Regions from separate parts of the Shewanella sp. SR1 genome, predicted to be linked through region 1. Evidence: predicted binding sites of a transcription regulator. Region 1 holds the regulator's gene; the other holds the start of a gene.
The links. Region 1 encodes LexA, which represses DNA repair genes until DNA is damaged. Its sites were predicted from a motif close to TACTGTATNNNNATACAGTA; they were not measured.

Region 2: umuD (translesion error-prone DNA polymerase V autoproteolytic subunit) is a predicted target of LexA. The motif match lies at 4,221-4,240, and genes of this name have one in related genera.

The regions. Positions count from the first base shown of each region.
Region 1 covers NZ_JAJAEF010000014.1:13,431-18,925, forward strand. Annotated here, with positions in the region: gene plsB (glycerol-3-phosphate 1-O-acyltransferase PlsB) at 1-2,010, opposite strand, end outside; gene lexA (transcriptional repressor LexA) at 2,171-2,791, shown strand; gene KV201_RS13870 (cell division inhibitor SulA) at 2,788-3,300, shown strand; gene coxB (cytochrome c oxidase subunit II) at 3,703-5,259, shown strand; gene ctaD (cytochrome c oxidase subunit I) at 5,269-5,495, shown strand, end outside.
Region 2 covers NZ_JAJAEF010000025.1:12,105-17,599, forward strand. Annotated here, with positions in the region: gene KV201_RS18350 (LacI family DNA-binding transcriptional regulator) at 1-182, shown strand, start outside; gene KV201_RS18355 (PolC-type DNA polymerase III) at 341-967, opposite strand; gene KV201_RS18360 (cupin domain-containing protein) at 1,187-2,344, shown strand; gene umuC (translesion error-prone DNA polymerase V subunit UmuC) at 2,516-3,790, opposite strand; gene umuD (translesion error-prone DNA polymerase V autoproteolytic subunit) at 3,787-4,203, opposite strand; gene KV201_RS18375 (SLC13 family permease) at 4,493-5,495, opposite strand, start outside.

The DNA.
Region 1 (5,495 bases):
CACTTGATTGACATAGGCAGGTACATCCTTAATGCCCATGAAGAGTTCGGCTTTCAGCAGTGGATAAAAATCGGCAACGATTGACACAACTTGCTGACGCGGGATCTGCTCATTATGCGTTAAGCAGCTCGCAATTAATGACGGTACGATAAATAAGTGAATGATATTGTTACGATAGTAAGTCATGGACACAGCCTGACTCGCCTCGATAGACACAATTTCACCTAAAGGATCGGCACAAACAACAAACTTATTCAGCTCTAAACCTTGCTGCACTAAATGCTTACCATCACCTTCGGCAACCGAAGTATAAGTAGTGTAAGGCACTTTTTTGAGTAGGGTCAGATACAGATCAAGCTGACGCTCCAACAGACTGCGCTCTAAGGCATTTTGATCTGTGGCCAGCAACACTAAACTCGTCAAGGTCACCGAACTCGCCGCCGCCGCATCGTTAATATTCGTCATCACTCGATTCGCCAGCACGTTTACCGCTGGCGTTAACCAGCTTGGTTTTTGCTCAGGATCATCGGCCAACTCAGTACGCCAGTTTGGCGCGCGCTCATTTAAGAAGTTTTGCAGAGTAATCGGCTCGCCAAAGTTCACATAACCTTGGCCGAAATTACCAAGTTTGCGAATCGCACCAAACACCTGCCACACAGATTCTTTTTTCTTTTTCTTACCACTTAACTCTTTATGGTACGTCGCCACTTCCATCACATGGTCATAGCCTAAATACACAGGCACCAATGTTACCGGACGCTCGATACCGCGCAGCACGCTGTTCATCGTCATGGCGATCATGCCCGTTTTTGGCGCCAATAGACGACCGGTACGTGAGCGGCCGCCTTCAGAGAAATATTCCACCGAATAACCTTTAGCAAACAGTTGGTCTAAATATTCACGGAATACTGCGGTGTACAGCTTATTGCCATTAAAACTACGGCGGATAAAGAAGGCACCACCGCGACGGAACATAGGTCCCGCGGGCCAGAAGTTGAGGTTAATACCAGCAGCAATGTGCGGCGGAACCATGCCTTGATAATACAAAATATACGATAACAGCAGGTAATCCATGTGGCTCCGATGGCAAGGCACATAGACAATCTCGTGGCCATCATGGTGCAACTGGCGAACTTGCTCGGCACCTTTGATGTTGATCCCGCTGTAAAGCTTGTTCCACAACCAAGTTAAGAAACGCTCAGCAATACGCACTAAGCTATCTGAGTAATCTGCAGCGATTTCATCGAGATACTCAATAGCCGTCTCGCGCGCTTGGGTCTCAGAAATCTTTTTGTTGGCCGCTTCTTCTTGAATCGCTTTACGCAGCGACTCGGATTTGAGCAACGAATGAAATAGTGCTTGGCGATTTGGCAACACAGGCCCTGTCATCACCTTACGTTGACGACGGAAATGCACCCGCGCGACCCGCGCTAACTTATGAGCGATCCCCATGTCAGTGCCGTGTTCGTCGGCCATGTATCGCAGAGATACCGCATTTGAAAACTGCACGAAGTTATGTCGACCTAAGAATAGAATCATCAAGCATTTGCGCAGCCAAGTCGGGTTTTCCCGCTCAAACACGGCCGCCTTCATAGTGTCGTCTTCTTTCCCTGGCGTGCGGCCCCAATACAGGCTCACGGGCACCAATTGAATGTCTAATTCAGGGCGCTCCTTATGCACGGCCAACAAACGCATAAAGCATTCGAGGAAAGGCTCGTTACCCGCACGCTCACCAAACAGCGGCTTACGCCCTTGAAGACAGACAACCCGAGGCGCAATCACACCATTCGCCACTAAAGGCTCATAGGGGCTCGGCAGTCCTAACTTAGCCGTAATTTCGCTCAGGGCAGCGATGTCACTCAGCGATTCCGTTTTCATCACATAAGCAAGGGGTCTGGAGGCATCCAGATTCAGATCGGCAAAGGGATCCTGAGGCACAACAATAGTGTGCACTAAGTGTTTTTGGATCCAGCGTAATGATTTCAACCAAAGAGAGTCGTGTTTAGGCATTATTCTTATGCAATTAAGTACGTTTACTAGCCCGGTAGAATACCAGACTATGGGTAATATTCGCTAATTCTCTCCAACATAGCTAAAAAGTGGTTAATACTTGCGCTGCAAATAATACTGTATATACTAACAGTAACTGTATAGAAAAACAGGAAACACCATGAGACCTTTGACGCCACGCCAAGCTGAAATTTTAGAGCTAATTAAACGAAATATTGCCGATACTGGCATGCCACCCACTCGGGCAGAAATTGCGACCCGTTTAGGTTTTAAGAGCGCCAATGCGGCTGAAGAGCATCTTAAAGCGTTGGCGAAAAAGGGCTGCATTGAGATCATGCCAGGCACATCGCGGGGCATTCGTCTGACTGCGGAAGTCGAAGAAGTAACTGAAACAGGTTTACCGCTTATCGGTCAAGTAGCCGCTGGCGAACCTATTCTCGCCCAAGAACATGTTGAACAGTACTACCAAGTCGACCCAAGCATGTTCCATCCCGCCGCCGATTTTTTACTGCGGGTTAAAGGCGACAGCATGAAGAATATCGGCATTCTCGAAGGAGATTTGCTGGCAGTTCATAAAATACAACAAGCTAGAAATGGTCAAGTGGTTGTCGCTAGAGTCGACGACGATGTCACTGTTAAACGTTTCGAAAAAAAAGGTAATGTGGTCTATCTACACGCCGAAAATGAAGACTATTCCCCGATTAAAGTGGATTTAGGCTATCAAAGTTTAACAATTGAAGGACTCGCCGTCGGTGTGATCCGTAATGGAGATTGGCTATGAACAAACTACTTGGCAATGCACCCCGCCATCCGGGCTTGTGGCTCGATGAAGTCCGTGATGCCGACTATGACTGGCACCATGCACCTATCGCCTGCATGCCAACTAAGACTCAAGGTCGCCAAGAATTAATCCATCTGAGCGCGCAACTCGCCCAGTTAAGCCAACAGGGCCGTTGGTTAGTGCTCATCAACCCGCCGAGTATTGGTTACAAACAAATGCTCGCCAACGCTGGGGTGCGTATGGACAGAGTCTTACTGGTGCACGCGAAAGATGAAGTGGAAACCCTGTGGGCGATGGAAAAAGCCTTAACAAGTGGTACGTCCAGTGCGGTTATTACTTGGACCCAATCATTAGATGCACGCGATAATCGTCGCCTGCAAATTGTCGCTAAAAGTGCCCGCGCCATGGGCATAGTGCTAGAAGACGTAAACAGTCACTTACATGGCGACGTACGCATTGAGCAAGGTAGCCTCTTCGGCCAACAATCTTTTTTTAGCGCTGTACATTAAATATTCATTTAATTTTTTACCTTGAAAGCCGCCTCGCCTATGAATGTGAGGCTTTTTTTTGGCAATTTTTCAGACAATTAGATAAATAAGTGATCTTGATCAATATTTAAACAGCAAGTATGGTTGGTTTAGTCGGCGATGATATATCGCCGCCCGTGGCAAATAAATCGAGCCGTAATCGAGTTCAAAATGCCACTAAAAATAGAGAACAGATTTATTTCAGTCGTATGTGCCAGCGTGGCTAATACCAGCAGTAATAATACTTAATTAAAAGTAACAGCCGCCAACGCACGTTGAAGTCAAAAAAGCTTTTTTGGGAACTGAAGAGTTTGCATAGAGTTGAGACTTACTGTGTTGCTCTTCTTTGTAGTTGCTATTCGCAATTGGCAGAGGAGAAGTCTTGTGAAGCAATTGTTGTATTGTTTACTCGTGGTGTTATTCGCACCACCGTTGGCCGCCGCGGACATGCGGTTCAACATGACCCCTGGCGTAACCGAGATCAGTGGCAAGGTTTATCACTTGCACATGACCATCTTGTATATCTGCTGCGCCATTGGCCTTGTGGTCTTTGGCGTGATGATTTACGCCATGATCAACCACAGAAAATCCAAAGGCGCTGTCGCGTCCCACTTTCACGAAAGCACTAAAGTTGAAATCGCTTGGACGATTCTGCCATTTATCATTTTGATCTTAATGGCGATTCCTGCGACAAAAACCTTAATTGCGATGGAAGATCCCAGCGACGCCGATCTGACCGTTAAAGTCACGGGTTCCCAATGGAAATGGCATTACAGCTATTTCGATCAAGACATTGATTTTTACAGCATACTCGCAACCCCTAGAGCACAAATCGACGGTACCGAAACCAAAGGCGAAAACTACCTATTGGAAGTCGATAAGCCGCTCGTTCTGCCGATAAATCGCAAAATCCGCTTTTTGATGACCTCTGAAGATGTCATCCATTCATGGTGGGTACCTGCTTTTGCCGTGAAGAAAGATGCCAACCCAGGATTTATCAATGAGGCTTGGACTCGCATCGACAAACCCGGTATTTACCGTGGTCAATGCGCCGAACTTTGCGGTAAAGACCATGGTTTTATGCCGATCGTAGTGCAAGCCATACCCGAAGCCGAGTTTGAAGCTTGGGTGACGGAGCAGAAACAAGCCGCAGGCGCGGCGGCAGAAGCCGCTCAAGCCGCTTTATCACAGACCCTTAGCAAAGATGATCTGATGACTCAAGGTGAGCAAGTTTACCTCGGGCACTGCGCAGCCTGCCACCAGCCCAATGGCGAGGGTTTACAAGGCGTATTCCCACACCTCAAAGGCAGTCCGATAGCAACGGGACCGCTCAGCGGCCACCTTGAAATCGTACTCAACGGTAAAACGGGTACGGCTATGCAAGCCTTTGGCAAGCAATTGAGCGCACAAGAAATTGCCGCTGTGATTACCTATGAGCGTAATGCTTGGGGCAATAATACTGGCGATGCTGTGCAGGCCAAAGATGTCAATGAGCACATAAACGGCAGTGCTGGCACACAGGCACCTGCTACCACACCAGCAAACACGGCCCCAACTCCCGCACCTACAACTGAGCCCGCAGCAGTTGTCGACTCCGCAACCATAGTCGAGCCGGCGAGTCTCCCCAAGCTCACCCATGAGGCACTGATGGCCGAAGGTGAAACTGTCTACACCACCACTTGCGCGGCCTGCCATCAGTTAACGGGAGCTGGCATACCACCTGCCTTCCCCGCCCTCGCTGGCAGTGCTATCGCCACTGGGCCAGTCGCCAATCATCTCGATATTGTGATGCACGGCAAAACGGGCACGGCTATGCAGGCATTTGGCAAACAACTCAGCCCACAGCAACTCGCAGCAGTCATTACCTATGAGCGCAATGCTTGGGGCAACAATACCGGCGATACAGTGCAACCTGCTGATATCGCAAGCCATGGACAGTAGGGGATTATGATGAGCACAACGACTCAAGATCAAACCGCAGCCCATGATGACCATCATCATGGTGCGCCAAAGGGCATCATGCGCTGGGTGCTAACCACCAACCATAAAGACATTGGAACTTTGTATTTATGGTTCAGCTTCATTATGTTTTTAACCGGTGGTGCTATGGCCATGGTGATCCGCGCTGAACTCTTTCAGCCCGGATTACAATTGGTCGAGCCCAACTTTTTTAACCA
Region 2 (5,495 bases), on a different contig from region 1:
CGAGTTTTGCCAATCCGCCATTAACGACTATTAAGCAGAACACCCAATTAGCCGGTGAGATCTTAGTCGACAGTGTACTCAAACTTATCCGCGGACAAGAGGTGAGTGCGCAGCTTATTCCTACAACCTTAGTGGTTCGCAGCTCCTGCGGCATTGATAGCGCGCCGCTTAAGCCGCTATAGATGGCTATTATCGCTAGGCGTTCGTAGCTCTAGCATACTGCTATTTGTTGGCAACCGATTGAATAGTTAAATCGTACCTATTGAAACAAAAAGCTGATAATCCTTGGATTTATCGGCTTTTTGCTTTTTGATACCTCTTAGCTGCGTTGCTTTTTAGATCACTTGACGGCGTATTGGCGTAAAAACTTCGGCACCTCTGCTTTGGTTTTCTTCGCTAATTTTTGCAGTAACTCAAAGGTCGGTGAGCAGAGTCCAAACTCTTGCTGAAGGTCTGCCAGCATAGCCAGCCACAAATGGCCGGTCATTTCGGCATCGGCTAAGGCGCGGTGAAAAGTGCCATCGGTTGGTAACTGTTTATAGCGCACTAAAGTACCTAACTGATGATTGGGTGCCGCTTGATACAAACGTCTCGCCACCAGCAAGGAACAGCCAAATTGCCCAAGATAACGATGGCGAATTTGGGCAAACTCCGCATCTAAAAAGCGCTGATCGAACGCCGCATTGTGGGCAACTAAATTGTGATCGGCGATAAAATCCGCAAAACGCGCCATCACTTCATTGCAGGGCGCCGCGTCCCTGAGCATTTGATTGCTGATCCCAGTGTAGTCTTCAATAAAGCGACTTATTCTAAATCCTGGGTTCATTAACTCAGAAAATCTTTGGGTGATCACGCCGTCTTCAATCAGCACAGCCCCGATTTCAATCGCGCGATCCCCTTGATTGGGCGACAGCCCCGTGGTTTCAAAGTCGAGCACGACCAAAGTGTTAGCAGCTGATGTAGGCATAGATCTTACATGGACTCAATAAATGATGTGTCAGCATTAGCGCTGTTTGTGGCGAAATGCTTTTTGATAAGCCGATTGTAATTCAATACGTTAGTAAATTCACTATCACATTGATGCTGACAAAAGACTTAATGCTTTGTTGATCCGGTCGAGCTTTCTTGGTTTCGCTTCCTGTTAGCATTTGCTGCTATGAATAACAGTTTGGTTTGTGAGCAACCCATGCAACTCGATATTAACGGCTTAACGCCCGCGCAATTTCTAGCAGAGTATTGGCAGAAAAAACCCTTGGTGATCCGCCAAGGATTCAAGCATTTTCAAGATTTAGTTTCGCCCGAAGAATTAGCTGGCTTAGCCATGGATGAGCTGGTGGAATCTCGGCGGGTGTACCAACAAGCTGGCCAATGGCAGGCGGAATTTGGTCCCTTTGATTCCTACGATCATCTCGGTGAACGGGATTGGACTCTGATCGTCCAAGCTTTGAATAACTGGGTGCCCGATGCGGAAGCCTTGATCCAATGCTTCGATTTTATTCCGCGCTGGCGTTTAGATGATGTGATGGTGAGTTTTGCGACGCCTGGCGGTGGCGTGGGGCCGCATATCGATCTGTATGATGTGTTTATTTGCCAAGGCTCCGGACGTCGCCGTTGGCGTGTGGGCGATCTGGGGCCGCACAAAGAGTTTGCCGCCCATCCCGCTTTGCTGCACACCGAAGCCTTTGACCCGATTATCGATACTGAGTTGTTGCCTGGCGACATCCTTTATATTCCCCCTGGATTCCCCCATGACGGCATAACCTTAGAGCAGTCTTTGAGTTTCTCTGTGGGTTATCGCACCGCCTCTGCCAAAGATATGATAAGTGCTTTGGCCGATCATTTGTCTGAACAGGATTTAGGCGCACAGCAGATTTCAGATCCAGACCGCGAGCTGACCACCCGCAGTGGTTGTGTCGATAATGGCGATTTAGCGCGGTTACGCACCCAACTGACCAATATGCTGACCGATGAACTGGTGAGCGAGTTTTCGGGCCGCTATTTAACTCAGTCAAAATGCGCCTTAGATTTACCCGATGAGCCATTGGACATCACGCAAGACGAAGTGCTCGCTTGGCTCGATGAGCAGCCGCTTATTCGCCTCGGCGGGCTGCGCTGTTTGTATTTTGATATTAATGTGGCACAGGGCGTTGTCTATATTAATGGTGATAAGTATCAGCTTTCAGCCGAATTGGCCGCAGTGATCCCATTACTATGTGATAGCAATCAGTTAGATAAAGCCGCCTTAGCCCCTTGGTTAGCCCATGCTGATTTGCTCACGCAACTTACCGAGTGGGTGAATCTAGGCTACTGGTACTTTGAAGATCTCAGCGATGAAGAGTGTTAAGGCGGAATGAGCCAAAGCTTGATGGGTGTTAATGCCACTTTAGCGTTAACACCCAACGGGGCTTAGCGGTATATGTTTTTTAGATCTAGATGGGTTTTAGTGTTATATGGATTTTAGCGTTAGGTGGGGTCTGTAATTCGCAGGCGGTCATTTAGCCATTGGATTTGTTGATTATTTCACTATGGGCAATTGTGCCCATTGGGTGGTGTAACGAGGAGAAAGGTGCTCACGCTTCATTCCCCAAGTCGGGTCAATACCTTGCCCTGCAAACCATATTTTTCCATGACCGCTGTGGTTCACTTTATCGAGTAATTGCATCAACTCCTTGCTTTTAGGCCTAGGCGTGACGTCATCGAATAATCCGAGCTGAAACACGCCTGTACCAAAAAAATCCCCTAACATGACACCGGCCTTTGCATAGGCATGACCTTCACGCCAAATGCGTTGCAGTAGGCTTTGGCCAAGGGTGACAAAATCCCGCGTATCATTGCTGGGGCGAACTAAACTGCCCGACAGTGATTTGCTGTACTGGGGAGTTGCATCGCTAAAAGGGCTAGTACGCACAAATACTGACATCGCTTTAGCGTACTGGCGCTCGGAGCGCAGTTTTTCACAGGCTCTAAAAGTGTATTCATTGATTGCCTGTTGCATCGCTTCTAAATTATCAATACGGCTGCCAAAGGATCGGGAGCTGATAATTTGTTGCTTAGTGGCGGCGACCTCTTGTATGTCATCACAGGCAATGCCGTTAAGTTCGCGTACCGTGCGCTCAACGGTGACAGAAAAGGTGTCGCGGATAAGCTTTGGATGCGCATCCGCCAATTGCAACGCGGTATTTATACCCATGATGTTCAAGCGTTTTGTAAGCCTACGGCCTATTCCCCAGACTTCGTCGACAGGGATAAGCGCCATCAGCCGTCGTTGGCGTTCACGGTCGCGCAAGTCAACCACGCCCCGCGTCGCGGGATAACGTTTCGCGGCATGGTTTGCCAGTTTAGCGAGGGTTTTTGTCGGTCCAATGCCGACGCAAACACTGATCCCAATCCACTGCGGTATCCGTTGATAAATATCTAAGGCAAGCTGATGAATATCAATGCATTTATCGAGACGAGAAAGGTCTAAAAACGCTTCATCAATACTATACACTTCTACTTTCGGTACCATTTGCTCTAAGGTGGTCATGACTCTATTTGATATGTCGGCATAGAGTGCATAGTTGGAGGAGAATACCGCGACGTGATGCTGGCGGAGTTGGTTTGCGATTTGATACACAGGCACCGCCATCTTGATGCCAAGTTGTTTTGCCTCTGCCGAGCGGGCGACGACGCAGCCATCGTTATTGGATAACACTACAATCGGCCTGCCAGCTAAATCTGGCCTAAACATCCGCTCACAGGATGCATAAAAATTATTGCAATCGACGAGGGCGAATAGTGAGGGCGTCATTTGAGCTTTTTCACCACGTTGGTCACCACCCCAAAGATGTTTAACTCAGACTCATCATTGATGGCAATCGGGGAGAATAAGGCATTACGTGGCAGCAATTGCACCACAGGGCGCAGTTGTAATTGCTTTACGGTAAACTCACCGTTCACCGCTGCGACAACGGTATCCCCGTGGGCCGGCTGTAATGAGCGATCCACCACCAAAATATCACCGGAGAAAATCCCCGCGTCGATCATCGAATCCCCTTGGACTTTGACAAAAAACGTGGCGGCGGGGTGCTTGATGCATAACTCATTGAGATCTAATGTTTGTTCTACATAGTCTTGGGCTGGTGACGGAAATCCTGCGGCAATCAAGGAGCTAAATAGCGAGAGCCGATATTGGGTATGTTTGGCGAAGCGGCCTAGGATCATCATAATAAATCACAATATACTGTACGTATGAACAGTATAGTCTAACAATGAAACTTATCGAAATAATTTATGTGGGGACAGTTGTGTTATCGACCCAAACGCAAAGTCGAACTTGTTTTAAGCTGTGTGCTGATCGTATGCGCTGTCGAGCGATGAGTGTCGAGGTGCTGGGCAATTGATGATGCCTGCTCTAAAGTACCCTTGGCGGCATGAATACCGCCAAGGGTGAGTGTTTCGTCAATTTAATTTAGTTAACGCATTTTAGTTAGCCCACTTTAGTTAACGCAATTTAGTTAATCCAACCGAGCCATAGCCACCATAGATAATCCAGTGGGATAAGTGCAATTAGAGTGATTGCCGCCAGCGGTAAGGTGATGTTAAGTAGTTTGCTTAAGGGCTCTTGGGATAATTGCATCGCCAAAATCAACGGGGCAACCTGATAAGGAAAAATCACGGTTGAGAAACCGATCACCTGCGTCATTAATACCGCTGGGGTGGAGAAGCCAGTTGCATTGGCAAAATCTGCCGCCATGGGGGACAACACTGTCGGCACACCTGGAACCGTTGCCACTAATCCCGTCAGCGTCCCCATCAGCGACAACGACATGAAATTCAGGAACCATGCCCCTTGCTGCAATGGTAGCCATTCACTGAACAATTGGCCTAGCGCAGTGCCAAGTCCAGATTGATTGACCAATGCTCCCAGACCTAAGGCCGCTGCGACAAAAATGACGGTCGCAAAATCCACCGAACTATTAAAACTCTTAGGCTCAAGCACTCCCCATTTGGGGAGCAATAACAAGATAGCTGTGGTCAGTCCAACCCATGCCGGATTGATCCCATGCAGTGAGTCTGTCACCCAAAACAGCAACGTTATCGCAAGTAATACTGTGACTTTCTTTTGCATACCAAGGTTATAAGCTTCTGTTTCAATAATGCGTTCAGGCCGATTTTCATCTATTTTTGCAGGAAATAGGAAGACGACTAGCACCACAATCAATATTGATTTGAGCAAACCAAGGATCGGAAAATGCAGTAAGAGATACTCGGTATAACCAAAGTGGATATTGAATAGATTCTCGCTGGAACCCGCCAATATCATATTGGGAATATTCGCGGGCAACACGGCAAAACTGGGCATGTTACACGCCAGTGCCAAGGCGGTCGCAATGCCTATCCGCCCATGACTACCACGAGCAAAACCGACTTGCTCAGCTAACGCCATACCAATTGGCACCATGACCACCGCACGGCCAACGGATGAGGGCATCACAAAGCCAAGCAGCACGGCA